One region of the Fructilactobacillus ixorae genome, then DNA from elsewhere that is predicted to be linked to it. Evidence: predicted binding sites of a transcription regulator. Region 1 holds the regulator's gene; each other region holds the start of a gene.
What was found. The regulator Rex, encoded in region 1, represses fermentation and respiration genes when NADH is low (regulators of the CRP and FNR family bind a similar motif). The targets are predictions, from matches to a motif close to TTGTGAANTANTTCACAA.
Positions count from the first base shown of each region.

Region 1 (10,124 bases):
TTTTGCGGGACTACCTGCCAACTGAATTTAGCATTAAGTATGTCGATGAGGTCCGGTACGGCGATCAGGTTACGAGTCAAGCCCAATTGTTAACGGCGGACCGAACTCCGGTTACCATCCACCAGATTACCGTGGGCGACCAGATTCGTGCTACCGCGCAGATTAAATGGACAAAGATTACACCAAAGAAGGCGGAGGAATGAAGACTTTAGCAATTGACACTTCGAATCAACCGTTAACCGTCGCGGTCGTTGACGGTGATCGGGTGCTTGCGACCACGACCATTACAACTCAACGAAAACACGCGGCCTATGCAATGGAAATTGTGGAGCGCTTGGTTAAACTAGCTAAGTTAACTCCGGCGAATTTAGAGCGGGTTGTGATTGCCAATGGACCAGGATCCTATACGGGGTTACGGGTAGCCGTGACGATTGGGAAGGTGCTTGCGACCACCCTCGGCATTGAATTGGTGACCGTGTCTAGCCTACAAACCTTGGTGCTCAACGTCACGGCGGAACAGCACCTGGTCGTACCCCTGTTTGATGCCCGGAACGAGATTTTGTTCACGGCCGTCTACCGGACGAGTCCGACGGGGCCAAAACTGGTTGTGCCAGAGCAACACGTAGCGTTAGCTGATTGGCTACAACAACTCCAGCAGTTTACTGAACCGCTGACCCTAGTGGGTTCAGACGTTCCAAAGTTTTTGACCCAGTTTCAGGAGCAACTGAACGTCCCAGTACGAACGGTAGCGGGCATTAACAATTTGCCTCAGGCAAGTCAATTGGCCATGTTCGGGGAACGACAAACGCCCGTTTCAGCCGTCGACCAGGTGGTTCCGAACTACCTACGGATGACCCAGGCAGAGGCAGAATGGCAGCGCAAGCACCCAGGAGAGGGATCGACAGGCTATGTTGAACAAGTTTAAAGAGTGGTATCGTAAAAACATTAATGACAAACAAGCGAATCGGATTGACGAGGCCCTTGATTTTAAAAATCGGATTGTGGAAATTTGTGGGATGAAGTATTTTCTCGGGAAGGGGTCAATGACCGACTTGCCGGACCTAATTAAGGTTGACCGGGAAGCTTACGGGAAGCAGGTGAAGTGGAGTCCCAAACGGTTTCAGGCGGGGTTGAAGAACCGTGATAATCGGTTTTATCTGATTTTGCGGCATGACGATGAGTTAGTTGGCTTCATCTGCATTATGATTTCGCGCCAGCAAACCTGCTGTCACATTGAAAACCTGGCCATTTTACCGCAGTTTCAAAAGCGGGGATTAGGCTACTTTTTGACGACGACCATCATTGAACGAGCGCGAGAAATGGGCCTGCACTGTGTGATTTTTACGTGCCGAAAAAGTAACGAAAAATCCCAGAGCTTGGTTCAGGACCTGGGGTTTGTCAAGGTGGATGAGAAACCGGATTACTTTGACGATGGCGAAGCCGCCGTTGACTACCGGTTGCATTTAGATAAACGAAACTACTTAGCGGCCAACAATTTTGGACGTTAAATTAGAACGACAGAAGCGGTGAAAACATGGAAGCACAACCGAGTTTAATCCTCGCCTTTGAAACTAGTTGTGACGAAACTAGTGTGGCAGTTATTAAGGATGGTAACGAGATTTTAAGTAACGTGGTGGCAACCCAGATTAAGAGTCACCAACGGTTTGGTGGGGTCGTTCCCGAAGTGGCCAGTCGGCATCACATTGAACAAATTACGATTTGTTTGCAACAAGCCCTGGATGAAGCTCACGTCACGTACACGGACCTAACCGGAGTAGCAATTACATCCGGACCCGGGCTGGTTGGTTCATTATTAGTCGGCATTACGGCAGCAAAGGCTGTTGCCTGGGCGCACCAACTCCCCCTCATTCCGGTGAATCACCTTGCGGGTCACATTTACGCGACTAACTTTGTGCAGCCGGTGCACTTCCCCGCGCTAGCGCTGGTTGTGTCTGGCGGGCATACGGAATTGGTTTGGATGCCGGCTGAGGGTGAGTTTAAAATCATTGGGGAAACCCGTGATGATGCCGCTGGAGAGACTTATGATAAAATTGGGCGCGTGTTGGGGATTAATTACCCCGCCGGGCCGACCGTGGACCAGTGGGCGCACGCTGGTCACGAAACCTTCCAGTTTCCCCGTGCCATGATCAAAGAAGATAACCTTGACTTTAGTTTTAGTGGGTTAAAAAGTGCGTTTATTAATACGGTTCACCACGCGGACCAGGTTGGCACCTCGTTGAATAAACAGGATTTGGCCGCTAGTTTTCAAGCCGCGGTAATCGACGTGTTGGTCACAAAGACCACTGAAGCGTTGGCACAGTATCCGGCCCAGGAATTTATCTTAGCCGGTGGGGTAGCTGCAAACCAGGGGTTGCGGGCGGCACTCCAGGCAGCGGTTACTGCCAAGGGAGTTCCCTTTGTGATGGCTCCGCGCAAGCTGTGTGGCGATAACGCCGCGATGATTGGAGCGGCCGGCGCCATGTTGCAACGCCATGGTGCTCACGCGGATATGAGTTTGAATGCTGAGCCCGGGCTGGAATTTGAGTGGGAAGCAGCTGCTCCGCACTAATCGAAAGCCAATTTAGCCGCTGATAACAAGTTTTTTTAATTAGTAGTAACTAAAAATCCCGTCCCAACATGACCGTGCTGGGACGGGATTTTTTATGGTTCATCTAAGGCTTCTAGGTCTAAGCTTGCCGCTTCCCACTGGGATTCAACCGTTTGTTGGGTAGCTTGCAGTTCGTTTAACTGGGTTTGCAGTTCACTGCTCTTTGTAGCATCCTGATAATTTTCTGGTTTGGTCATGGCCGTTTGGACGCTTTGGATTTGCGTTTCGAGGTGACCCAGTTGGGTTTCTAGATCCTGAATGGTGCGGGCTAACTTTCGTTGCTGTCGTTGGATGTCCTTTTGACGTTGAAATTGCTGCTTTTGGTCGGAAACAGGGACAGTGGAAACGGGTTGCTGTGGCTGTTCATGCGCCGCAATTTCTGCTTCCTCCGCTTTTTTAGCCCGGTAATAATCGTAGTTACCCATATAGGTAGCTGAGCCCGTGGCGCTCAGTTCAACGATGTGGGTAGCCAACTTGTTGATGAAATACCGATCGTGAGAAACAAACAGAATTGTTCCCTGAAAGTCCAGGAGGGCTTTTTCTAAGACGTTAATGCTATCGACGTCGAGATGGTTAGTTGGTTCATCTAGGACTAAAAAGTTATCCTGTTCCATAGATAATTTGGTTAATAATAGGCGGGCCCGTTCGCCCCCTGAAAGATTGGCAACTCGTTTTTCCACTGCTGCACCACTGAAGAGAAAGCTCCCGAGGATGGAGCGGATGTCACCTTCGGGAGTGGTCGGGTAATCATCCCAGAGTTCGTGGAGCACGTCCTTTTCGGGATGCAGGCGAGCCTGTTGCTGGTCGTAATAGCCGATCTGGACTCCGGTTCCAAAGCGAATCGTACCCTGAAGTGGGGGCAGCTCCCCCACAATTGTTTTTAGTAAGGTTGATTTTCCCACCCCGTTGGGACCAAAGATGGCAACACGTTGTTGCCGTTTTAAGTGCAGGTTAATTGGGTAACTCAGCTCTTGGTGGTAGCCAATCCCGAGGTTTTCGACGTCTAAGACGACCTCCCCACTTTTGCGAGCGGGTTGAAAGTGAAAGCGAGCGGTGGCCCGTTGCCGACTGGGTTTTTCCACCCGGTCGAGCTTGGCGAGTTGTTTTTGCCGTGACTGGGCCCGTTTGGTAGTGGAGGCCCGCACCAGGTTTTTCTGGATAAACTCCTCATCTTTTTTAATTTGGTGTTGCTGTTTTTCGTATTTCTTAGCAGCCAGAGCCAACTGGTGTTCCTTTTCGGTTACAAAGAAACTGTAATTTCCGGCGTAGTCGGTTAACCGGCCGTGGTCTAATTCATAAATGCCCGTTACCGTCTGATCGAGAAAATAACGATCGTGAGAAATAATTAGAAACGCCCCGGCGTAGGACTTTAAAAAGTTTTCTAACCAGGCCGTCGTCTCCATATCAATGTGATTGGTCGGTTCATCCAGTAAGAGCAGGTCGGGCTTTTCGAGTAGCAGTTTAGCTAATGCTACGCGGGTCTGCTGGCCACCCGATAGTTCACTGATGGGGCGAGCTTGGTCGGCGGGGCTAAAGCCAAACGCACTCATAATGGTCCGAATCTCAGCGTGGTAGCCGTAGCCGTTGTTTCGCGTAAAGTCGGCTTGCAACTGGTCGTAAGTTTTGGAAACGGCGGCTAGTTGGGCCGGATCCTGGTTCACGGCCGGCTGACTCATCTGGTCTTCGAGTTGATGGAGCTTGGCTTCCATTTCCTGTAAGCCTTGAAACGGCAGCTCTAACTCGGCTTGAATCGTTCGGTCGGAATGAAGCCCTGTATTTTGGGGTAGGTAGCCAATCGATAAGTTTTGCTTAGTGGTTACGGTCCCAGAGCTAATCGTTTGGGGCTCAACCAACATTTTTAACAGGGTTGATTTTCCTGCGCCGTTTTGGCCGACTAACCCGAGATGACTGTGGTCATTAAGGGTTAAATTAAGATCCTCAAAGATTGCCACGCCATTAAATCGTTTGGTCAGGTGTTGTGCCTGTAAGATAATCATGGTGATTCCTCCTGTCGTCATCTTATCATATTTTTAGTCGTGATTAGGCCGGCTAGTTTGCACCGGTAGGGTAGACTGGAATGGGGAAAACCCGGATTTGTGGTTCGCGGAAGTTGGCTAGTACTAACCAAAAAATTCACAAACTTTTAGTTTGTGGTAGAATGGTAAAAGTGAAGGTACGACTAATTTTAAGGAGGAAACTAGCTAATGGCAGAAGTGAAAATTCCCCGTGCAACTGCAAAGCGCCTGCCGCTCTATTATCGCTATTTAAACATTTTACATGACGGGGGCAAAACACGGGTCTCATCGACTGAACTAGCTGATGCCATTCACGTGGATTCAGCGACCATTCGTCGGGATTTTTCCTACTTTGGGGCCCTTGGGAAACGAGGTTACGGGTATGACGTTGACAACCTATTAGAGTTTTTCAAGAACATCCTCCACCAAGACCGGCTGACCAACGTAGCTCTAGTGGGAGTCGGGAATCTTGGTCACGCCCTGTTGAACTTTAATTTCCATCAGGATAGCAACATTCGGATTTCCGCGGCGTTCGATGTGAATCCAAAGAACGTAAATACGATTCAGGGGGGTGTACCCATTTACCCGATGGATCAAATGATTAACCAGCTCCGGGATCAACAAATCAGTGTGGCGATTCTAACCGTTCCGGCGAAGGTGGCCCAAGACGTTGCTGATCAAGTTTCGGAAGCCGGGGTAAAGGGGATTTTAAACTTTACGTCTCGGCGCTTGGATGTTCCTGATGACATTCGGGTGCACAACGTGGATTTGACCAACGAATTGCAAACCCTCATTTACTTTATTGATCACTATGATGACACAACCGAGGAATAGGAGTTACTGATGCAGTAACTCTTTTTTTGAAACTAAATTCTTGCATTTTTATAGCAGGGGGATTATATTAATAATGTAATTAGCACTTGATGAGTTTGAGTGCTAAAAAGTTACTTTATTGGAGGGATTAAGATGTTACAACCAATTGGAGATCGGGTTATTATCGAAGTAGAAGATCAACCAGAAGAAACAGTGGGGGGGATTGTCCTCGCAGACAACGCGAAGGAAAAACCAACCCAAGGCAAGGTCATTGCTGTTGGAGCCGGACGGGTGCTTGACAGTGGCGAACGGGTCGCTCCAGTAGTTCAGGAAGGCGACAACGTGATGTTTGATAAATACGCCGGCACCAAGGTTAACTATGCAGGTCAAGAGTACTTGGTCATGCACGAAAATGACCTCTTAGCAATCGTAAAATAAGCGTAACAACGGAACACAAATAAAATCAACATGAGGTGATTAAAATGGCTAAAGAGCTTAAATTTTCAGATGACGCACGGAGCGCAATGCTCAAAGGTGTTGATAAATTAGCTGATACAGTTAAAACGACAATGGGGCCCAAGGGTCGTAACGTGGTTTTAGAAGAAACGGCTGGCGATCCAACCATTACTAACGATGGGGTAACGATTGCCAAGGCAATTAGTTTACCAGACCACTTTGAAAACATGGGAGCTAAGTTAGTTTCTGAAGTAGCTTCTAAGACGAACGATGTTGCTGGGGACGGAACCACTACTGCAACTGTTTTGACCCAAGCAATTGTCAAAGAAGGCATGAAGAACGTCACGGCCGGTGCTAACCCGGTTGGTGTACGGCGGGGAATTGAAAAAGCAACTCACGCCGCTGTGGACAGTTTACGGAAGATGAGTCACAAGGTTGAAAACAAAGACGACATTGCTCAAATTGCCTCCATTTCTTCCGCTAGTAAAGAAGTTGGAAGTTTGATTGCGGAAGCCATGGAAAAGGTTGGTAACGATGGGGTAATTACCATCGAAGACTCCAAGGGAGTGGAAACCAGCTTGGACGTGGTTGAAGGAATGGAATTTGATCGTGGTTACATGTCCCAATACATGGTTACTGATCAAGAAAAGATGGAAGCCGATCTCGATAATCCATACATCTTAATTACTGACAAAAAGATTAGCAACATGCAAGACATCATGCCCCTCTTACAATCAGTCGTTGAACAAGGTCGAGCACTGTTAATCATCGCCGATGACATTGGTGGTGAAGTATTGCCAACCTTGGTCTTGAACAAGATGCGAGGAACGTTTAACGTGGTTGCCGTGAAAGCCCCTGGCTTTGGTGACCGGCGGAAAGCCCAATTACAAGACATCGCCACGTTGACGGGCGCAACTGTCATTAGTGATGACTTAGGCTTTGACTTGAAAGATACGACCGTTGATCAACTTGGTCAAGCTAATAAAGTAAACGTTACGAAGGATAAGACAACCATCGTAGAAGGCAAGGGTGACAAAGAAGCCATTGCTAAGCGAGTTGCTGAAATTAAGGGTCAAATTTCAACGACTAACTCTGAATTTGATAAGGATAAGTTACAAGAACGGTTAGCTAAGTTAGCTGGTGGAGTAGCCGTTATCAAAGTTGGAGCTGCAACCGAAACGGAATTAAAAGAACGCAAGTACCGGATTGAAGACGCTTTGAATGCTACCCGGGCTGCTGTTGAAGAAGGGTTCGTTCCTGGTGGAGGCACTTCCTTCATCAACATTCTAGCTGATGTCGCTGCCGTTGATGCCGATGGCGACGAACAAACGGGAGTTGACATTGTGCGTCGGGCTCTGGAAGCTCCAGTTAAGCAAATTGCTGAAAACGCCGGAGTGGATGGCGCTGTAATCGTTGACCACTTGAAACAAGAAAAACCAGGAGTTGGTTACAACGCTGCTGATGGCAAGTATGAAGACATGATTGCCGCCGGAGTTGTGGACCCAACCAAGGTTAGCCGGTCAGCCTTACAAAACGCTGCTTCAGTTTCTTCATTGTTACTTACGACGGAAGCCGTAGTTGCTGAAGAACAAAAAGAAGACAGTAACGACAACCCAGGAATGCCGCAAGGAATGCCTGGAATGATGTAATTTAAATTACCAAATTAAAAGGGAAGTTTACGTAAGTAAACTTCCCTTTTGCTGTTGTCGCGAGCTGGGAGTCGGAGTATAGTAGCAGGTGTATTAAAATGCTAGGAAGCAAATTCAAGATATAGGAGTAAAGTTTCATGTGGCGATATTTAAAGCGTTTAATTATTGGCCGACCACTGAAAAGTACTGATGAAGCCGGGCAATCCCTGACGAAATTTAAGGGCTTGGCGCTCTTGTCGTCAGATGCCTTATCCTCAGTGGCCTACGGGACGGAACAAATTACGGTAGTCTTGATTACGTTATCGACCGCCGCCCTCATGTATCAAATGTGGGTTGCGTTGCTAGTGTTAGTGTTACTAGCAGCTATTACCCTGTCGTATCGTCAAATCATCTATGCTTATCCCTCTGGTGGGGGGGCGTACGTGGTTGCACGCACTAACTGGGGGGAAGGCGCTGGTCTAGTTGCCGGAGGCTCTCTGCTGGTTGACTACATGTTAACCGTGGCGGTTTCGACCACCTCTGGAACGGAAGCCATTACCTCTGCCATCCCGAGTCTCTATCACTATCAGGTGCCGATTGCGGTGCTAATCGTTCTATTTATCATGGTTTTGAACCTACGGGGAATGCGTGATTCAGCCGCGTTTCTGGTCATCCCGGTGTACTTCTTTATCCTAATGATTATTTTGATGATCATCATCGGTGGCTATAACATTCTGACCGGCAAAATTGCGTACCACGCGGCTGCTCCGCTGAATGCTTCGGTGAAGGGCATGACATTGCTGCTCTTCTTTAAAGCCCTTTCAGCCGGATCAGCATCCTTGACTGGAGTGGAAGCCATCAGTAACGCCGTTCCTAATTTTAAGCAGCCTAGTCGGAAAAATGCGGCGAATACGTTGGCATTGATGGCCATTATTTTGGCGATTTTCTTTGGTTCCATCACCTGCTTAAGTTACTACATGGGCATTATTCCCAACGTTAAGGATACCGTGTTGTCCCAAATCGGGAGCGGTGTCTTTGGCCACGGGTTCTTCTATTATATGTTGCAACTTGCGACGGCTCTAATTCTAGCGGTTGCTGCTAACACGGGATTCTCGGCCTTTCCAATCCTGGCCTACAACATGGCGAAGGATAAGTATTTACCGCACGCCTACCTGGATAAAGGGGATCGGCTCGGTTATTCTAACGGGATTATTTCATTGGCGATTGGAGCCATCACGTTGATTTTGATTTTCAACGGGAAGACCAATCTGTTGATTCCACTATATGCCGTCGGGGTGTTTGTTCCATTCACCCTGTCACAGTCAGGGATGATTGTGCACTGGTTCCATCATAAAGAAGGTTTCTGGCCGGGTAAGATGTTCATTAACCTAATTGGAGCTGGGATGTCCTTGATGCTGGTAGTCATCCTGTTTGCCCTCCGCTTTAGGGACGTTTGGCCGTACCTGATCATCATGCCGTTGATTTTGTACATGTTTTATCGGATTCACAACCACTATCAACAAGTGGCCCGTCAGTTGCGGATTGATAACAAGGATGCTGCGGCCCAGATTCGCAAGTACGATGGCTCAACGGTGATTGTGTTGGTAGGAAACGTGACGCAAGTTACCCGTCAGGCGATTAGCTATGCCACTTCGATTGCGAACCAGGTGGTTGCCGTCCACGTCTCCTTTAATTCTGATCCGGAGAGTGAAAAGAAAATTGAGGACCAGTTTAAGCATGAATATCCAGACATTCGGTTTGTTAACATTCACACTTCATACCGTTCCCTCAACGATCCGGTGCTCCGGTTCTGTGACGTAATTGCCCGTAAGGATGATGAGATTAACTACTCTACAACGGTGCTTGTCCCGCAATTTGTGCCTCGGCACCATTGGCAACAAGTCCTGCATAACCAAACGGGACTGCGGCTTCGAGCAGCGCTTAATTCGCGGCAAAACATCATTGTCTCAACCTATAACTATCACTTAAGTAATTAAAAAGCCCCACAAAAAAACCGTTCGGTTCGCCGAACGGTTTTTTATATGATTAATTTATAGGTGAACCAGGTTAGCAAAGAGGGGCACAACAATGTCCACCACGATTGAGATAATGACTACCGAAATGGCAGCCATGGAACCCTGCACTTCACCCAGTTGGAGAGCCTTCGCCGATCCTAACGTGTGCCCGGCTGTTCCCAGGCCTAGCCCCACACCGATTGGATTTTTGAGGTGGAAAATTTTAATTAACCAGTCCCCAATGGCGTAAATGATGACGGCGTTCAAAATGCAGGACATCGCGGTTACGGCAGGAATGCCGTGAATCCCAGCGGCAATTGGCATCGCCACGGCCGTGGTAGCCGCCTGCGGGAGCATGGAAGCAATCCCAGCGTTGTTAAGCCCGAGGAGCTTTGAGACAAAGTACATGATGACGACTGAAATGGTCAGCCCAATCACCAAGGCCAGGATGATTTCTATCCAGTACTTCTTCACAATGTCATTGCGTTTGAACAGGGGGATGGCAAAGGCAATCGTAGCGGGATACAAGAACCAGAAGATGATGTCACCACCTGGCTTGTAAAGGTTTTTGTAAACCCAGACGACGTCG
Region 1 covers NZ_CP097478.1:367,716-377,839, forward strand. Annotated here, with positions in the region: gene M8332_RS01765 (acyl-[acyl-carrier-protein] thioesterase) at 1-203, shown strand, start outside; gene tsaB (tRNA (adenosine(37)-N6)-threonylcarbamoyltransferase complex dimerization subunit type 1 TsaB) at 200-925, shown strand; gene M8332_RS01775 (GNAT family N-acetyltransferase) at 909-1,508, shown strand; gene tsaD (tRNA (adenosine(37)-N6)-threonylcarbamoyltransferase complex transferase subunit TsaD) at 1,535-2,569, shown strand; gene M8332_RS01785 (ABC-F family ATP-binding cassette domain-containing protein) at 2,662-4,605, opposite strand; gene M8332_RS01790 (redox-sensing transcriptional repressor Rex) at 4,813-5,457, shown strand; gene groES (co-chaperone GroES) at 5,590-5,874, shown strand; gene groL (chaperonin GroEL) at 5,919-7,541, shown strand; gene M8332_RS01805 (APC family permease) at 7,679-9,517, shown strand; gene lrgB (antiholin-like protein LrgB) at 9,572-10,124, opposite strand, start outside.

Region 2 (10,124 bases), 170 kb from region 1:
GCAACAGCTTGCCGCTTTACTCACTGAGTTCCCGCACCTGCAATTGGCGTGGACCAAGGGCCATGCGACGAACCAGGGAAACGTGTACGTTGACGAGCGCTTGAACCAAACGATGGACCAAATGGAAAGGGAGCGGGCACATGACGACTGAACGAGCTAAGATGACGGCGGGAGAAGCCTTCAATCAGTTTGACCCGGAACTAATCAAACGGCGGCTTCTGGTCCGCCAGCAGTTACAAACCATTAATAATACTCCAGATAATGAAAAGCGAAATGCGCTGGTAAAGGAGTTACTGGCCGCGACGGGACCGGAATTTTTTGTAGAAACTGACCTTCAGTTTGACTACGGGTTCAATATCTACATTGGAAATAACTTTTTTGGCAACTATCACCTGACCCTCCTAGATTCGTGTCCCATTCGGATAGGGCAAAACTGTTACATCGGGCCGAACTGCGGCTTGTACACGAACATCCATCCTTTAAACGCCCGTGACCGGATTCACGACGTGGAGCTCGGGGCGCCGATTACGATCGGGGATAACGCCTGGCTAGGGGGCGGCGTCACGATTCTTCCTGGGGTCACGCTCGGCCAAAACGTCGTGGTGGGGGCCGGCGCGGTGGTCACTAAATCGTTTGGTGATGACGTAGTCCTCGCGGGTAATCCGGCGCGGGTGCTCAAAACAATTGATAATCATGATTTAACTGAACGTTAAAAGTGTTATAATCAAATAAAATCATTCAGATGATGGATACCGCTATGAGGTTCGCTTTTCGATCACGCTAGCGGTATTTTTTGTGAAATAAAAGCCGAACCGCTTTCTGGAGGAACACCATTTTTAACCATTTCAACATTAATAAGTTCGTATTTATTCCCACCATGGTTATTTTTGTGGTGGCGGCAGTCATTTTAATTGCCGGTGGTCAGCCACTGCAGGGTGAGTTAGCTACTGCATTGACCTGGATTACCAAGCAGATGGGGTGGGCTTATATGATGGTTTACATCATTAATTTCGTGTTCTTTTTGTGGTTGATTTTTAGTAAGTACGGTTCGATTAAACTAGGAGAGGCCACCACTAAACCCCAGTACAGTAGTTTGCAGTGGGGAAGCATGGTGTTTGCCACCGCAATTGACGCTAGTATTTTGATGTTGAGTATGGTGGATCCGATTCGCTACGTCTCCCATCCCGCCTTTGGCATTCAGCCCTTTTCAACAGAAGCCTATAATTATGCCCACATGCTCGGTCAGTTTGACTGGGGGCCGATGGCTTGGATGATGTTTGCCCCGGCGGCCGTTGCAATTGGCTATATTTTGTTCGTGAAGCACACCAAGGTCCAACGTCTGAGTACGGCAATTAATTTTTTGCAGGGGAATGCTAAGTGGCAGTATGTCGGGCGGCAACTGGTCGATTTTTTAGTTGTCTTTGGGATTATGGGGGGCGTGGGCTCCTCCGTCGGGATGGAGCTTCCAATCATCTCAAATGTCTTAAGTGGGCTTACCGGCTTACCGGATAACATGGCACTCAAACTCGGGCTGTTTGCCATGTTGTTTGTGATCTTTGCTTGGACCGTCTGGCACGGCTTAAACGGTGGGATTGACCGCTTAAGCGACATGCACATCTGGACGGCAATCATCTTCTTAGCGTTCGTTCTGTTGGTCGGACCAACGATTTACATTTTAAGTTCAGAAACTAACAGTCTGGGGCTCTTAACCAGTAATTTTGTGCGGTTGAGTACTAACACGGTGCCCAATGGAACTCCAGACATTGCTAACTCCGAAACGATTTTTTACTGGGGGTGGTGGTTATCGTACATGCCGGTGATGGGACTGTTTATCGCCCGCATTTCTAAAGGGCGGACGATTCGCCAGGTCTTACTTGGGATGCTCATGTACGGCTCCGCTGGTTGTTTGAGTTTCTACGCCATCCTTGGAGGCTACTCTCTGTGGCTGCAAAAAACCGGCACCGTGAACCTGGTGCACATCTTGAATGTCCACGGGCAAGCAGCGGTGATTACCGCGGTCCTCGGGACGTTACCTGTTAAAGGGATTGTGTTTGCCGTCTACTGCTTATCGTGCTTTATCTTTCTGGCGACCACGATCTCTTCGTCGGCCTACATCGTTTCGTCGTTTACGAGTTTGCAGTTGAAGGATAATCAGGATCCCAGTCAGGTCAACCGGATGACGTGGGTCGTCGTCTTTGTCCTCTTTGCAGTCGGAATCGTGGTTGTAGGGGGCTTTACCACCATTCAAACCTTCTGTGCTATTGCCGGGTTCCCGTTGATGTTTGTCTGTCTCATGATCCTGGTCTCGATTTATCACATGGTCAAAACGGATGAGGGAATCGTGCTTAAGGCCAAGGGGATGGAAGACCTGCGGGTCGAAAAGAAAAAGGAAAAAATGCGCCGTGTGCGGGCCCAACACATGATTTCCAAGTTAAACACGCATGATGATGTCGACTGATCACGGGCATGTTACTTGGAGTTGCAATTTGCCGAGCTTAAAGGCCAGTTTCATGCTATGATATTAGCGAAGGGAGGTGAAGAAAATGACGGAAGTAGAACCATTGGCGTTCAAACGCATCTTATTGACAATTGATGCTGACGATCCTAGTGCGAACGAAGCCGCATTACGCTACGCGGTGACCCAGGCCAAGACGTTTCACGCTGAACTCGGGATTTGTTCGGTATTAGAGGGTGATGACATCAACATTTATGATTCTCTGACACCGAAGAAATTAGACGAGAAGCGGGCCGCCTTAAACCAGGTGATCGATCACTATGTCACGATGGCTGAGGACTTTGGCGTTAGCGATGTGACCGCGATTGCCAGTGAAGGTGGCGACATTGATGATGAGATTCTCGACACGATCATTCCGAACTTTAAACCGGATTTGTTAGTGTGTGGGGCCGATAAGGATGGCGAACATCATTTTTACAGCATCAGTGTTAAGTTAGCGAAGAAGGCGAAGATTTCGGTGATTGTGGTCCGGTAATGAAGACTACATGGGAGTTTGAAGGTAGGTAAACACGGTGACAGAGCGGCTACGGCGGTTTTTTGCAACGGGAACTACGGATGAGATTACGCAACGCTTGTTAGGCAAGCTGTTGGTGTACCACTCACCGCATGGGTTGATGAGTGGCTACATCACGGAAGCAGAAGCCTATTTGGGCCAACGGGACTCCGCCGCCCATGCCTATCAAGGGAAACGAACGCCGGCAAATGAAGCGCTCTATGGAGTTCCAGGGACCATTTACATTTATTCGATCCACTCTCGCCTCTGTCTGGATGTCGCCACGCAGGCGGAGGAGGTCCCTGAGGGAATCTTGATTCGGGGGTTAGAACCAGTCGCGGGACGGGCGGTTATGGAACAGCACCGGGCCAAGCATGGTTATGAACTAACTAACGGACCAGGCAAACTGATGGAAGCCCTCGGAATTACCGATAAGCAACTGAACGAGCGTGAGTTTGGCGAGACGGCTCTAGACATTGATTTAGAGCACGGCAAAACGCCACAGAAAATCATGGCGAGTGGTCGAATCGGCGTTAGTGACCGGGGCAGTTGGACGAATCAGCCGTATCGTTTTTACGTGGCCGGAAATCCGTATGTTTCGAAGCTCCCAAAACGAGATTTTGACCTGCAGAAGCACGGGTGGTTACCAGACTAAACTCTAGAAAATGACAAGCGTAATTCCAGTTGGAATTACGCTTTGTTGTTGCTAAGGTCATTTGGTCCTGCGGTAAGATTTGTGGTATGATGAACTAGTAGTAAAAATTACCGGGATATAGCTCAGCTTGGTAGAGCGCATGCTTCGGGAGTATGAGGTCGCAGGTTCAATTCCTGTTATCCCGATTAGAAGGATAATTAAAAAAGGTTGCTAGCCATCGGCTAGCAACCTTTTTGGTTTTTCTGAATTTGAGGGGAGCACGAGTAACTCCGATTAAGGGATTATCGTTTTCTTCTGTCGATTACTTTCAAACCGACAAATAGTAACAATGACAATCCAACTAAGGTCTGTGCAAGCACTAACAACCGTCGATTTTGGGCTTGCCCAGTTGCCGGTAAGTGATGCTGTGTTTGTTGCTTAGCTGTTGAAACGGTTGGAAGCGTAGATGCCTTACCGGCAAAAATTTCAGGATTGGAAGCTGATCGGTTGATGCCATTATTAGCTTTGGATTGAGATTGTTCATCTTCGTGCCTAGGGATAACATCAATGTCAATATGCTTGTCTTGGGCACCTTCGGTAAGGGGGTCATTAGTTGGCTGCTCTGGTTGCTTGGGATTAGGCTTTTCAGTAACAGTTTGCGCCAAAACGTGAACATAAACCGTTTTACTAAGCCCGTTTGCCGCGGTGATAGTAACCGGATAACTACCGGGCTTGGTTACGTCAACCGCGCTAGTATCAAGGGTAACCGGTAGGGCACTACCATCCATAGCAGTCGCAGTTGCGCCAAAATCAGCTGCCGAAGGGATGGCGTCATTCACATGAATGGTAACGTCATGGCCGGCGATGGAACTGTGATCGACCACTTTTTGGTAGACGTAGGTTACAGCTTGAGCGGTATCTGTAAAGGTTCCCGTCGGATTGCCGACCACTTGTTTTAGCGAATAACCCGGAAGGTCTTTAGCCGTCGTGGTATAGGGCGTATTAATAGTTCCACTTAAACGATCGGCAGGCGCGATTTCATTTCCATTTTCATCGACGTACTTAACCGTGACCTCAGCTCCTGCTACTGGTTGATTTGCTAATACGTGAACATAAACCGTTTTACTAAGCCCGTTTGCCGCGGTGATAGTAACCGGATAACTACCGGGCTTGGTTACGTCAACCGCGCTAGTATCAAGGGTAACCGATAGGGCACTACCATCCATAGCAGTCGCAGTTGCACCAAAATCAGCTGCCAAAGGGATGGCGTCATTCACATGAATGGTAACGTCATGGCCGGCGATGGAACTGTGATCGACCACTTTTTGGTAGACGTAGGTCACAGTTTGAGCATTATCTGTAAAGGTTCCCGTCGGGTTACCGACCACTTGTTTTAGCGAATAACCCGGAAGGTCTTTAGCCGTCGTGGTATAGGGAGTATTGAGATCCCCTGTTAACCGTTCCGCTGGGACGAGGTCAACTCCGTTTTCATCAACATACTTAACCGTGACTTCAGCTCCATTGACCGGAAGCGTAGTTGCAACAGTGATATCTTGACCAATGGCGTTACCACCAAAATTCCAAATTCCATCCGTCTTATAATCATCGCTTAAGAAGGCTGGTCGCCATTTAAAGAGCGTTAAGTTAGCAAAATCACTTTGAGACACACCGTTGATTACGAAGGCATTATTTTTCAAAGTTGCTGTGACCCACTTGCCATTATAATTAACTTGAATTTCTTTGGTTGGATAAGCGAGGGATCCATCCGGGTTAATTATCAAATCCTTTAGCTTGCTAAAGGGTAAGGTTAATTGGTTTGTTTCAGAATTATAATCAAAGTCATCGCGCGTTAGAGAATATGCTGACGTAACGACTTGCCCAGTGACATTAATTTTAGTGACGTTATCTAAATTTATATTTTGCCGTAAAACATTGAGATTTTTAATTCGATTTCTACTAAAATCAATTGAAGTAAGGTTCGGATGGGCAAGTTTAACCGCTGCAAAATCTGCCAGGGAATCAACATTGGTGCCGATGATGTTTAGGGAAGTTAAATTATGACATTGTTTTAAGACGTTAAAAATTGAATTATCAATGCGGTCAGGATGGGTGGCCCAAATGTCACCACCGGTATTTTGGTTGATTGATAATATTTTTAACGATGTCAACTTGCTTAGGTCGGGGAATTGATCAGTTGTAAACGGCACGGCCGAAAAATCTAAGCGTTCTAATCCAGTTAATTCTCCGATGGCAGAAAAATCAATTTTAGCGGGGATATCTGTACTGCCGGCTCCATTAATAAAAAGATATTTTAAGTTAGTACAGTATTGAATGCCGGCAAAAGTTTGGGGCAAAGCGCGATTTCCCGAACTACCAAAGGAGGGAAGATTAATTGTTTGAATTGCCTTCATATCTTCTAACGTTATTTCTTCAATTGTTTTCGTTGTGCTGGGATAAAAGCTTTGATTATAAGCATCGGTAATTGCCTTTTGTAACGTCGGATCTGGGACAACGGATGTCATCATTGTTGGGTCAGCAGTAACGGCTAGCTTAACTAATGCACCGTGATCAAATTGAGATTGTGGCGCTTGATAATTTTGTGGAGCTGCAGTAGGTGTAACTGTCTCTGGAGCAGTGCTTTCAGTCGGTTGAGCACCATTAGAAACGGACTCATTAGATGGAGTAGCGGTTGTGACTGGCTGGGATTCGTTAACTAGGGATAACTTAGCCTGGCTACCACTTGCCTGGCCCGGTTCATGAGGTTGGTTAACAGCTACAGCTTGGTCACTAGGAGTAGGATTCGAAGTTAGTTCACTGGTTGAGGGACTAGCAGTAGCTGGTTTGCCTGTAGTTGTATCGGTGGTTAAGGATGGTGCGGGCTGCGATTCTGGGTTAGTAACTTGAGGTGTAGTTGTAACCACCGGTTGATTAGGTGGAGTTGGTTGCGAACTGGGAGCTAATTGCTGGGGTGTCTCACCGGTTACAGCCGTGGTGACCGCAGTTGCATTTTCGGCGGGGGAATCGAGATTAGCCTGGGCGGTTAAATATGTAAAGGACATGATGGTGGCGCTTGCTAATGAAGCGACAACCCATTTTTTACCAGCTTTATACATCTTATAGTGACAACTTACATTTTTATTTACTTTTTTCACGTAATCCATCCTTTCTTTGTTTGTATGTATTTGATTTAAATTGGTGAAAAATAAAAAGATCACATTGCTCATAAGTATAATTGTAACATAGTCAGATTCTAAATAAGCAATAAAAATAACTGATTAAACATTAATTGGAAGCTAACTAATCGGGTAGTAGTTGATTAACGAAAGGCGCAAATGAAAGCTCATTTTCTTAATATAACCGTAATTTTGTGTAACTTAACACAAAATTATGTTTCACGGGTTTGGAACCGTCAGAATGCGTTATTGTAGTCTTTTTGCGGTCTGCTTTACTATTTTTTAATAATTAAAATAACTTTTTAGCGTTGACATGTGAACTTTTGAACAATATAATAGAACCGTAAAGTAAAGGTTTGGAAAGGGGAATAAAAGATGAAAGCAGCTGTTGTTCGGTCCAATTCAGATGGGTACGTTGACATTAAGGATGTTAATCTCCGTCCGATTGATGAGCATGAAGCACTAGTTAAGATTGAATACTGTGGGCTGTGTCACACCGATTTACACGTGGCCGCTGGTGATTTTGGTCCAGTTCCCGGGCGGATCATCGGTCACGAAGGCGTGGGTAAGGTTACCCAAGTTGGGAAAGCCGTTGACAACTTAAAGGTTGGCGACCGGGTCTCAATTGCCTGGTTCTACTCGGCCGATGGAACCTGTCGCTACTGTATTACCGGAAACGAGACGCTCTGCCGAAACGCTAAAAACGCTGGCTTTAGCGTAGACGGGGCCATGGCGGAAGAATGTATTGTAGATGCTAAGTATGCGGTTAAAGTTCCCGATGAACTGGATCCAATTCAGGCTACGTCACTAACTTGTGCGGGAGTAACGACCTACAAGGCGCTAAAAGAAGGCAACACGAAGCCCGGTGATTGGGTTGAAATCGTTGGAGCCGGGGGTCTCGGAAACCTTGCCGTTCAACTGGCGAAACACGTCTTTGGCGCGCGGGTGGTAGTTACCGATGGTGATCCTGCTAAACTCCAAGCGGCGCAAGAAAACGGTGCTGACGTGGTGATTAACCGGCACGATGATGATGCCACGGAGCAAATCATCAAGGCCACGGATGGGGGCGTTGATGCTGCCATTGTGACGGCCGTTAGTGCCCCGGCCTTTACGAACGCTGTGAACGCCTTGGCTCCCAACGGAACGTTAGTGGCGGTGGCCCTGCCGAAGGGTGACATGGCCTTAAACATTGACAAAACCGTTTTAGATGGCATTAAAGTCGCTGGGTCCTTGGTCGGAACGCGCGAAGACCTGCGTGAAACCTTCCAGTTTGGCGCCGCTGGTGAAGTTAAACCAATCGTTAAGACCGATAAGCTGGAAAACATTAATCACGTCATTGACGAAATGAAGGCCGGTAAGATCGTGGGCCGGGTCGTCTTTGATTTCACGGGCGCCCCAGCCTAGAAAAAGCATCAACCGGCAACCAGGCGCTTTGTAAGCACGCACGCACCCCTGTAACCCAGAAGAACATCCGGAGGGAAAAACATGTCTGACAAAAAAGAAGTACAAGAAAACCAAGCAATTGATGCGAAGATTAATGAAATGGTTAAAAAGGCGCACGTCGCCTTAGATGAAATGAGTCACTTTGACCAGGCTAAAGTCGATGCAATCACCCACGCCATGGTAATTGCCGGGGTGGATGCCCACCAACGGTTAGGCAAAATGGCGTACGAAGAAACCGGACGGGGGGTCGCTGAAGACAAGGCCATCAAGAACCTGTTCGCCACCGAAGAAATTTGGCACGACATTCGCAACGACAAGACGGTCGGGGTTATCGACGAGAATTCAGAAGAAGATTTGATTAAGGTAGCCGAACCCCTTGGGGTGTTAGCCGGGATTACACCAGTGACCAACCCGACCTCAACCACCCTGTTTAAGGCAATCATTTCCATGAAAACTCGCAATGCCATCATCTTTAGTTTGCACCCGCAGGCCTTACAATCCTCGATTGAAGCCGCGCGGATCATGCGGGATGCCGCCGTGGCTGCTGGAGCGCCCCAGGATTGTATCCAATGGATCGCCGAACCAAGTCGGGAAGCCACCAACGCCTTGATCAAGAACCCGGGAGTAGCATGTACCTTAGCAACCGGGGGGCCTGGCTTAGTGAAAGCCGCTTACTCAACTGGGAAACCAGCCTTGGGGGTTGGACCTGGAAACGGTCCCGTTTACATCGAAGCCACGGCTAAGATTCCAGAAGCCGTCAACGACATTGTGTTGTCAAAGACCTTTGATAACGGGATGATTTGTGCCACGGAAAATAGTGCGGTCATTGACGACCAGATTTATACCGATGTGAAAGAACAACTCGAACGCAACAACGTGTACTTTGTGCCGGAAGCTGAGCACCAACAACTCACCGATGCCATGTTTGATAGCACCCGGTTGAGTGTGAAAGGTCCCATTGCTGGGGCAACTGCAAAGCAAATTGCTGAAATGGCCGGTATTAAGGTTCCAGAAGACACCCAAGTGCTGGCCGTCGAAATGACAGGCATTGGGCCAAAGTACCCGATGTCTGGTGAAAAGCTGTCGCCCGTGATCTCGGTTTACCACGCTAAGGATCATCACGCGGCCTTTGAAATCGTCAACCAACTGTTGGAATACGGTGGGTTAGGGCACACCGCAGCCATTCAAACGACGAACGAAGAACTCGCAACGCAGTTCGGCGTGTTCGTGAAGGCGTCGCGGGTAATCGTGAACTCTCCCTCTGGACTTGGTGGAGTCGGAAACCTCTACAACAACATGACGCCGTCCCTCACGCTCGGGACCGGATCATGGGGACAAAACTCAATCTCACATAACGTGACGGACTATGACCTGTTGAACATCAAAACAATCGCAAAGAGAAGAAATAATATGCAATGGATTAAACTACCAAAGATTTACTTCGAAAAGAATTCCGTGCGTTACCTGAAGGACATGCCAAACATCCAAAAGGCTTTCATCGTGACGAGTCCTTCCATGGTTAAATACCACTACGTTGACAAGGTGCTCGATGAATTAAACGCCCGCGATGATGGCGTGCAATACTACATCTTTGATGACATTCATGGCGAACCAACCACCGAAACGGTTGATGCCGGTGTAATGCAAATGCGGGGCTTCCAACCCGATACCATCATTGCGCTTGGCGGTGGTTCACCACTAGATGCCGCTAAGATGATGTGGTTAATCTACGAAAACTCTGAAACGGACTTCTTTGGGGCTAAACAGAAGTTCTTGGACATCCGGAAACGGGCCTACCGCTTCGAAAAACCAAGTAAGTCGAAGATGGTGGCCATCCCTAGTACCTCTGGAACTGGTTCTGAAGTA
Region 2 covers NZ_CP097478.1:194,032-204,155, forward strand. Annotated here, with positions in the region: gene M8332_RS00875 (ribonuclease H family protein) at 1-151, shown strand, start outside; gene M8332_RS00880 (sugar O-acetyltransferase) at 141-713, shown strand; gene M8332_RS00885 (BCCT family transporter) at 869-2,458, shown strand; gene M8332_RS00890 (universal stress protein) at 2,544-2,990, shown strand; gene M8332_RS00895 (DNA-3-methyladenine glycosylase) at 3,028-3,663, shown strand; tRNA gene M8332_RS00900 (tRNA-Pro) at 3,775-3,848, shown strand; gene M8332_RS00905 (MucBP domain-containing protein) at 3,945-6,794, opposite strand; gene adhP (alcohol dehydrogenase AdhP) at 7,191-8,219, shown strand; gene adhE (bifunctional acetaldehyde-CoA/alcohol dehydrogenase) at 8,301-10,124, shown strand, end outside.
Region 2: adhP (alcohol dehydrogenase AdhP) is a predicted target of Rex. The motif match lies at 7,008-7,025, and genes of this name have one in related genera.

Region 3 (10,124 bases), 470 kb from region 1:
TCGCAACGGGCCAAGGGCCAAATGCTCAAGGGCTCTGCCTGGATGACGATTGGGAGTATCCTGTCGCGGATTCTCGGGGCGCTTTACATTATTCCCTGGCGGCTCATCTTTGGAGCCTCCTTATTCCCGATTGCCAACTCACTGTATACCCAGGGTTATAACATTTACAGTTTTGTTTTAATCGTGGCCATTGCTGGGATTCCCTCTGCCATTGCCAAGCAAGTAGCCCACTATAATGCGTTAAATGAGTATGGAGTCGGAGTGCAACTGTATAAAAAGGGGATTAGCCTGTCAATTTTGATGGGGGTCCTTAGTGCCCTCCTTTTATGGTTTGCCGCGCCGTTGCTGACGAATGGAGATCCCAATGTGATTCCGGTGATTCACTCGTTAGCCTGGGCGGTGCTGATTATTCCCGCGATGAGTTTAACCCGAGGGTACTTTCAGGGATACGAAGACATGGCGCCATCTGCGATTTCCCAGTTTGTGGAACAGTTGGCCCGGGTCATTTACATGTTGGCCTCAGCCTTCATTATCTTAAAGGTGCTCCACGGTAACTGGGTGACGGCGGTGTCGCAATCAACCTTTGCGGCCTGTATCGGAGCCATCTTTGGGTTCTTAATTCTGGGTTGGTATTACTGGAAAAGGCGTCACTACTACCATAATTTGGTGGCACACAGTAATAACCAGCTCCAGGTCCCAACCAACCAGTTATACAGAGAAATCATTAGTCAAGCGGTGCCATTTGTGATTTTAGGGGCGGGAGTTACCATCTTTTCCCTGATTGATCAGTTTACTTTCTTTGACATTATGCGGCTAGCAACTAACTTTTCCGAACGAGCATTACAAGTGGACTATGCCGTCTTTGCCGGAAATGCCAACAAGCTGACTATGATCGTGATTTCTTTAGCGTCGTCGCTGGCTATCACGGTGGTTCCGTTACTGTCCACGGCCTTTACGAAGCGAAATCGGGCTATGATGCGGGATCAACTGTCGAACACCATGATTTTGTTTGAGTTCGTGATGTTACCGGCTTCCTTGGGAATGGCCGCGGTCGCAGGACCATTGAACCGCACTTTTTATGGAACGGCTAACATGGACTTTGGGAGTAACGTGTTAACTTTCGCGGCGATTACTGCAATTCCAATTGGCTTGTTTGTGGTTACCTCTGCCGTGATGCAGGGAGTATCGCAAAATCGACGGGCTGTGAAGTACTTTGTGATTGGAACGATTGCAAAGGTCATTACCCAATTTCCACTGGTTTATTGGTTTGGCGCGTTTGGGACCTTAATGTCCACGGTCGTTGGCTTTACCATAGCAAACCTGCTGATCATTCATTCCTTAAACCATGACTTTGGGTTTGAGGTCCATAAAATGTTGATGGATTCGGCCGATTTAATTGCGTATACGTTAGTCATGTATGTAATTACATTAGTTATGGTTTACGCCTTGAACTTTTTGATTGGGCTAGTTGGAAACCCCTATAGTTCACTGATGAGTTTGGTAGTTACTGGTGTTTCCGCCTTAATTGGAGGTAGTGTATATATGTACTTAACTTTGAAGAGTCGACTGGCCGATCAAGTTTTAGGAGCTAGGGTAGCGCGATTACGGATTATTTTTCACATTAGTTAGTAAAAAACAGCACTGCATTTGCAGTGCTGTTTTTTACTAATCATCGGGACCCTCTAATTGATCACTATCGCTAGTAGTGTAAATCCCGTTAATGATGATCTCAATTAAACTAAAGACTAGCCCACTCGGGGGGAAAATTAGAATGGCAATTGCGGTTACAATGATTAGGGCTGGAAATTTCCAACTAATTAAAAATTGGTAACTGCACATGTTTTTGATTTTCTTGATGCCGGTTTGGTCATCCTCCCGTTTCATTTCGTTTAAAATGACCTTACTAAGAAATAAATAAGCTAAATTCCAGGCGGTGAAAAAGAGTAAGTAGAACAGCTGGGGAGCGACAGCCGTCATAAATTTTCCCACCCAAGCGGAAACTACTGGAATCAATGACATCGTGAAGATCCAGAGGTTATTTGCCCAGTAAACTTGTTTGGTCACGCGACGAACTAAATAAAACATGTAATGCTGATTGTACCAGGCCACACCAATGAACCCGAAACTAACGATGTAAGCAAGTAATTCGGGAATGCTGTCGAAAATTTCATCAAAGTGCGGCGTAGCTGGAATTTTGAATTCTAACACCATGATGGTAATGATGATTGCCACAATGGCATCCGTCAGGGCTTCAACGCGAGCTTTTTTCAAACGAAGGACCTTCTTTCAAAAATTATTATTACGGACATTAATTATAGCATAGGGTTCTAACATTAAAATTTTTGAGCCAGTTGGACATGGCTTTATTTATCAGCGGGTAATTGGTATGATTAAGAAAATTTACGAGGTTTGGGATTAAATACGCACGGATTAGTCTGGGACAACGGGGCGTAAACAGGGGAGTTGAGTAAAATTAAACAGTATTACATTGTAGATCAATCATTATTACCAGAAATGTTTGGCAAGGTGATTGCCGCTCGTCAGTTATTAGAAGAGGGCAAGGTTGCGAACATTAGCGAAGCGGTGAAGGCCGTTGGTATCAGTCGGGGGAGCTACTATAAATATAAGGATCTGGTGTATTCAACTGACGAAGCAACGTGGAATCGGAAAGCGGTGATTTCACTGATGTTGAACGATCGTCCAGGGGTATTGTCACAAGTTTTGAAGCAGGTGGCAGAGAGCGGGGCCAGTATTTTGACGATTAACCAAAACATTCCGATTCATCAGATGGCGAGTGTGGTGATTTCAATTGATTTAAGTCACATTACGATCACGATTGATGATTTATTGGAAAACTTTAAACGAGTAGCGGGGACGAGCCAAGTTCACCTGGTTTCAATCGAATAATGGGCTGATAATGTAAGGATTTTAACGGTATGGTTAAAGTGGGGCAGGGGCCAATGGGTTTGTATACGATTTCTGATTATCTTTTAGACGTTTTGCACTACGGTCAAATTCGAGAGGTGTTCGGGGTTCCCGGCGATTATAATTTAAGGTTTCTAGATCACATCCTAACCCGGTCGGACCTGGAGTGGTGTGGAAACGGCAACGAGTTAAACGCTGCATACTTAGCAAACGGATATGCCCGGCAGCTGGGCTTGGCGGCGTTTGTAACGACGTACGGCGTCGGTGAATTAAGTGCCATTAACGGGTTTGCCGGCAGTCAGACCGAGGGGGTTCCGGTTTTAGAAATCGTCGGGTTACCGACCACGGCGACCCAGCAGCAACAAAAACGGGTGCATCATAGCCTTGGAGATGGTCAGTTTGATCATTTTCAAACAATGCACCAGGAACTCGGGATTATGACCGAGGTGGTCAGTTCGAACCACGCGGTTGCCGCGGTAAACCGGGTAATTAGAAAGCTGGTGACCACCAAGCAACCGGCCTATTTAGGGTTGCCGAGTGATCTAACCGAACTCCCGGTCCATCCGACGTTTAAGCAACTGATTCCAACGTTGTTTACGGCGCCGAATGCAACTCCAGTGCCTACGGTTCCGTTCCAATTAATGCAACAGGCTGTCTATCAAGCAGAGCACCCGCTGGTGGTGATTGGGCAAGCACTTGCTCAGTTTCACTTAGGCGCAGCGGTGCAGGCGTGGCTGGCAGCGCAGGGATTTCCGTTTGTCGATTTGATTGAAAGTAAGGGGGTCGTCACGGAATCCATGTCCCAGTTTAAGGGCACCTATCACGGGAAAATCGCGAACGCTGCCCTACAAGCCCAAGTTGAACAGGCTGACGTGGTCTTCTTGCTTGGAAGCTCTCTTTCTGATGTTAATACGGCTGGCTTTACCCACCAATTTGATCCCGAACACACGATTACTATGACTCCCGGCGTAATTTCAATTTATGGTGAAACGTTGGTTGAGCAGTCGCCGGAGCACTTTCCAACGTGGATTCAGCAACTGTGTCAGTGTCAACGCGCGACGCCCATGCCGTCATCGGCGCCAACTGTTCCAGTTCGACCAGCTGAACCGGTGCCACAGCCACAGCAACCGGTCACCCAGGCCTTTTACCAAGCGGCCTTGGCGCATTTTGTGCAACCAAACGACGTGGTGATTACCGAACAAGGCACGTCCCAATTTACGGTTGAAGATTTACGGTTACCAACTGATGCCGAGGTCATCACGCAACCGTTGTGGGCGTCAATTGGGTATGCTTTCCCAGCAGCGTTGGGAAGTCTACTGGCTAACCCCAACCGGCGGCATCTGCTGAGCATTGGAGACGGCTCCTTTTTATTAACGCTGCAGGAATTGGGCTTTGCAATTCAGCACCAGCTGACCCCCATTATTCTGTTGCTTGATAACCAGGGTTATACAATTGAACGGGTCATTCATGGTGAACAGGCTCGGTATCATGATGTTCCACAACTTAACTACCAACATTTACTAATGGCCTTTGGGGCTACTCCTGAAACATACCGGTTTGCTAAGATAACCACAGAAACAGAGTTAATCACGCAGTTTCGAAACCTGCAACACGCTACCCCCAAATTAACGCTGTTACAAATCCGGTTGCAAAAGTTGGATGCGCCAAAAACCCTGCGCAAGTTTATAAACCTACTATACGATGATGAATAATTAACCAGAACTAAAAATCGCTCCACTGATTAAAGCAATCGAGTGGGGCGATTTTTAGCAATTAGAGGCTGGAATCAGGATTGTTTAGGCATCAATCAGTAACAGGGATTTGATGGCTTGACGGTGATCCATGGCTTCGTAGGCAGCTTGGATTTCATCCAGACTAAATTGCTGTGTAAAGACTTTGCCAGGATTAATTTTTCCGTCTAAGACGGCTTGTAGCAATTCTGCTTGGTCATACGTAGTAACGGAAGCAATGCCACCACGTAAACCGGTGTTGTTGTAGAAGAGCTCGTTAGTGTTCATTTCCGCTTTTTGGGGAATCCCCACGCGGCCGATGACGGCGCCGGGGCGAACAATTTTAGTGGCAGTATCCACAGATTGTTCTGTTCCTACACATTCAAGAACAGTATCGACACCGGTTCCATCCGTAAGGTCCAAGACGTGTTGGACGGCTTCGTCACCTCGTTCGGGGACAATCTCAGTTGCGCCAAATTCACGGGCTAGCTTTTGTCGATCTGCATGCCGACTCATGGCGATGATGCGGGTGGCCCCTCGGAGTTTGGCAGAGATGACTCCACACAAACCAACGGCACCGTCCCCCATGACGGCGACGGTAGCACCTGGTTTAACTTCAGCAGTAGCAGCGGCATGGTAACCGGTGGCCATAACGTCTGAGAGGGTGACGAACGAATTCAGCATGTCATCAGAGTAGTCAGCTGGTTGCCCAGGGATTTTAACAAGCGCCCAACTAGCGTTTGAAAACCGGAGATATTGGGCTTGGTAACCGTTGTTAATTCCTGGTTCACGGTTCATGCAGTTACCATCAAAACCAGCTAAACAAGCGGCACAGTGACCACACCCGTGGGTAAAGGGGGTAATGACAAAGTCACCCGGTTGAACGTTTTTGACTGCTGATCCAACGGATTCAACGATGCCGATTCCTTCGTGACCAGTGCCAGAGCCATGTTCCCGCTCGGAAATGCCCCGGTACCACCATAAATCTGAACCACAAACACTGGCTCGGACCATTTTGATGATGGCATCAGTTGGTTTTTCAATGGTTGGCATGGGGGCGTCTTCGATCCGTATTTCCCCGGGTTGAATAAATTTTGCTGCTTTCATATTTTTGCTCCTTTTCAATCAATTAAAATGTTGCTTTATTATTAACCAAATATTAAAGCAACTTACTTTATTATAGTGGTGTGAAATTTAATTTTCTAACATTTGGCTTATCACTATATGTTTTTTGGCTTCATTTTACATTAATAATAGAATTTTATTTTCAGATTATTTATTGTTTAGGATAATTTATTATGTTTTTCCATTATGATATAATTCACACATTAATTATTGATTGATTAAATATAACGTAGGAGATTTTTATGAAATTGTTTTTTAGCTGGTCTGGAGATTATCGTAGAAAATTGTCGACTGAATTCAAAAAGTTTTAATTAAAATTTTCAAAGATAAGAATATCGATATTTTTATTTCATCTGAAGATATAGAATTGGGAAAAGATTGGTATGAAAATATTAATAGTACTTGGTTAAATTTTGAAGCCGGTGTTATTTTCAAACAAGAAAAAATGATCGCGGCATAACCCCGATCCTTTTTAATGATTATAAAAAAGAAGATAGTAAATTAATAAATAACACTTTTATTGGTAATTTTAATTTAAGTTATGTAAGTCTAAATCCATATGTTGTTACTGAAAAATTTGATTTTTTTGGGACTGTCATATCAATAAATAATGGTATTTTTACTACTAAAGTTTTTAGTCCTGATTTACAGCCATTACTTAGTAATGAGTATGTACCGTTTTATAGTTCAGCAATTGATAATGATAATAATAGAGAAAAAAGAAATAAATATAGGGGGTGTCCTTTTATATGAAACCAATTAAACAAGTGGCTCTGAATGATTTAGCGAGCTCGATTGCTACGCAAGCTTTTAGTATCTATACGTTCTGGTACATTGCTAGCCACCTGCACAACCAGGGCTTAATCTCACTCCTCGGGGGCTTGGAATTACTAACCGTCTTACTGGCACCAGTGGGCGGAGTGGTGGCAGATACTTGGTCACGGGTGAAAATTATGCAAATCATTACTGTAATGCGAACGGGGTTGTTGTGTGCTTTCGTGATTTTATTGGTTGTAACTAGGCAATTAAATTACTTGCTAATTGCAACCGGAACGGGGCTTAGTATTTTAGCGGCCTTCTATGGACCGGCAGTTGAAGCAATTATTCCAGACTACGCGACTTCAGAGGATGAATTGGTCCAAAACAATACGATTGTGAACGTTGCCAACCAAATTGCTACCATTGCGGCTTCGGTGGTCGCGGGTTTGTTTACCTTTTTACCGAGTAATTTAATCGCGTATAGCTTGTTGTTATTGTTGTTGGCAATGGCAACGATTAGTATTCTTCGGTTACAAGCTCATTCTCACCGTCAACCGGTAACCAACCCATGGAAAAACTTTCAACTTGCCAAATTGGTGAGCGAGTTTCGGACCATTGGAAAAATTCCAGTTATTAAGGTCTTATTGCCCTATGCAATTATTTTGAATCTCAGTTTTTGGAGCTTCTGGTTTTTAACACCGTTGTATCTGACTACCTACTTACATCGCTTTCGCATTGCTTTTTCGCTCCAAGAACTTTTGATTGGGGTAGCCGCAATTAGTTGCGGAATCGTAGTTGGTAAATACACAGGATGGTTATCCAAGTTAATCATTTACTATCCAGTTTTTTTACTGTTTCAAGGTAGTGGCTTTGTAATCTTTCTTTTGGTAATGCAAGTAAGGTTAACCTTGGTAATGCAAATTGTGAGTTTTTGTGTGGCATGGTTGCTGTATGGCGTCTTTAACTTTTTAACCGGGTTGATGTTTGTCACGGCCGTCCAAAGAAAATTACAACCAGATCAAATGGGGAAGACCCTGGGAACGATTTTCTCAATCTTTGGGATTTTAGCGCCCCTGGCTTCACTGATTACGGGAGTGATTAAGCAGCCAACGACACCGTTAATGTTGCTACTAGTCTGTCCGATGCTACTAGTGCCATTGCTGATGCTATTTGATCCACGGGTAAACCGGGCTTTACGAGCTTAAAATTAAAAGAGCGACCTTTCCATTTTAATGGAAAGGTCGCGCTTCTTTTTTCAAAATAAAATTAGGAAGCTTGGTGTTCGTGCATAAACCGTGGTAATGCCGCTGAAATTTGGTGGGGTAACACTACGTACTGCTGTTGGGCTAGCTGGTCAGCAACCGCGCTGTGGGTATAGACGGCTGCTAACACCGCGGCATCGAGATCGGCAAATTGGGCTGCAAAGCCACTGATGATTCCAGCCAGAGTGTCACCCATTCCACCCGTAGCCTGCGCGGGCGTGCCCGTCGTATTTTGAAAGGCTCCGGTGGGGGTAAACACCTCGGTTTGTGCTGACTTAACGACCGCAATCAAGTGGGGTTGGGTAGCGGCTAGCTGGGTGTAAGCCTGTTGATTGGTTTCCGGATTTTGATCCGCTAGTTTGACGCCGGTGAGCCGTTCCCACTCCATTTGGTGGGGGGTAAGAATGATGTTCGCGCTTGGAAGTTGCAGGTGGTTGCGGGCGATCAGGGTTAGCGCCGAGCCGTCCAGTAACAGGGTCTGATGGGGAGTTACCAGGTCAAAGACGGTGTGAATGAGCTCTAAGGATTGCTGATCGGTTCCGAGCCCGGAGCCCAGGCTAATCACGGTCATTGTGGGCAGGAGGTGCTGGAGTAAAGTTTGGTCCTGGTAGTCGGCAAACATGGCCTCCGGAATCCAGGCGTGGAGACTACTTTGGTTGCTGGGGGCAGTGAAGGTTGTCGTCAACCCAGCTCCTGCAGAAACGGTGCCTAAGGTACTCATGATGATAGCCCCACCGTAGTTTTGATTACCTCCGATGAGGGCGACTTTGCCATAGGTGCCCTTAAAACTGTTAACTGGGCGTTTTCGAATTACTTTTGGTAGAATGGATGCTGTAATTAGTTTCAATTTATTCACCTCGGGGCTATTATAGCATTTAGAGGGTTGATTCATGGTAAACTTAAAGTACGTTAATTCGCGAAAGGATGAACAGACATGACAGATTGGAAAGCAACGGCAGCCAAGTATCAAGATCAGTATCTGGCTGATTTAAAGCAACTGGTTGCAATTGACAGTGCCCGCGATGTAGCAAATCAGACGGATGAATTTCCCCTGGGCCCAGGACCTGCCAAGGCTTTGGACCAGTTTTTGACGTTTGCGGACCGCGATGGCTTTACCACGAAAAACATTGATAACGTGGTCGGGTACATTGAATACGGAACTGGTGACGACTACTTTGCCATTTTAGGTCATGCTGATACGGTTCCCGCTGGCAATGGCTGGGACACAAACCCCTTTGAACTATTAGTGGAAGAGGGACAAGCCATTGGCCGGGGGACTTCTGATGATAAAGGACCGGCATTAGCAGCCTATTATGGACTACGAATTTTAAAGGACTTAGGCATTCAACCAAAGTTGAAAATCCGGCTAATCATTGGAACCGATGAAGAAACCAATTGGACCGGGATGAACCGGTACTTTGAAACTGAACCGGCACCGAAAGCCGGGTTCTCGCCCGATGCTGAATTCCCACTGATTAATGGAGAAAAAGGGAATGTCACTTTTGAAACCCACTTTGATGGAGCCAGTGCCATTGCCGAACAGCAGTTATTATCCTTTAATGCGGGTCTGAAAGAAAACATGGTGCCCCGTGATGCCGAAGCCTTTGTAACGATGGAAGATCCCGATACGGTGATTCAGCAATTTGATACCTTTATCGGAGCGAGTCCAGTTAGCGGTTCGGCTAGTATCGTTGGAAAACAAGTTCACTTTGAAGTGGTTGGTAAAGCGGCCCACGGGATGGAACCGCGTAACGGGATTAACGCCGGAACCTACTTAGCAATGTTTCTAAAACAACTACCATTAGATCAGGCGGGCGCAAACTTCATTCGTTTCATTACGAATAACCTGCATGATGATTCCCGTGCCGAACAATTAGGGTTACAGTTTCACGATGACGTGATGGGGGATCTTACCATGAACGTGGGCTTGATGACCTACGATGCCGAAACGGGTGGTGTGATTAATACGAACTTCCGTTATCCAAAGGGAATTGAACCGGAGACAATCCAACAACATTTAGAGCAGGCAGCGGGTCCTTATCTAGCAACGGTAACCCAGGGCAGCAATATGAAACCCCACTTTGTTTCCGCTGATGATCCGTTAGTGACGGATCTAATGGCCGTTTACCGCGAACAAACCGGACAGGCAACCGCCAAACCAGAAGTAGTTGGTGGGGGAACGTTTGCCCGACTCATGGAACACGGAGTAGCCTTTGGAGCCTTGTTCCCCGGGGCTACTGATACCATGCACCAGGCCAATGAATTTCAACCGGTGCGCGATTTGATGTTGGCAATGTCCATTTACGCCCAAGCGATTTTTACG
Region 3 covers NZ_CP097478.1:839,817-849,940, reverse strand. Annotated here, with positions in the region: gene M8332_RS04145 (putative polysaccharide biosynthesis protein) at 1-1,629, shown strand, start outside; gene M8332_RS04140 (TMEM175 family protein) at 1,666-2,271, opposite strand; gene M8332_RS04135 (ACT domain-containing protein) at 2,473-2,907, shown strand; gene M8332_RS04130 (alpha-keto acid decarboxylase family protein) at 2,937-4,637, shown strand; gene M8332_RS04125 (zinc-dependent alcohol dehydrogenase family protein) at 4,722-5,762, opposite strand; gene M8332_RS04120 (MFS transporter) at 6,530-7,744, shown strand; gene M8332_RS04115 (NAD(P)H-hydrate dehydratase) at 7,806-8,648, opposite strand; gene pepV (dipeptidase PepV) at 8,736-10,124, shown strand, end outside.
Region 3: M8332_RS04125 (zinc-dependent alcohol dehydrogenase family protein) is a predicted target of Rex. The motif match lies at 5,965-5,982, and genes of this name have one in related genera.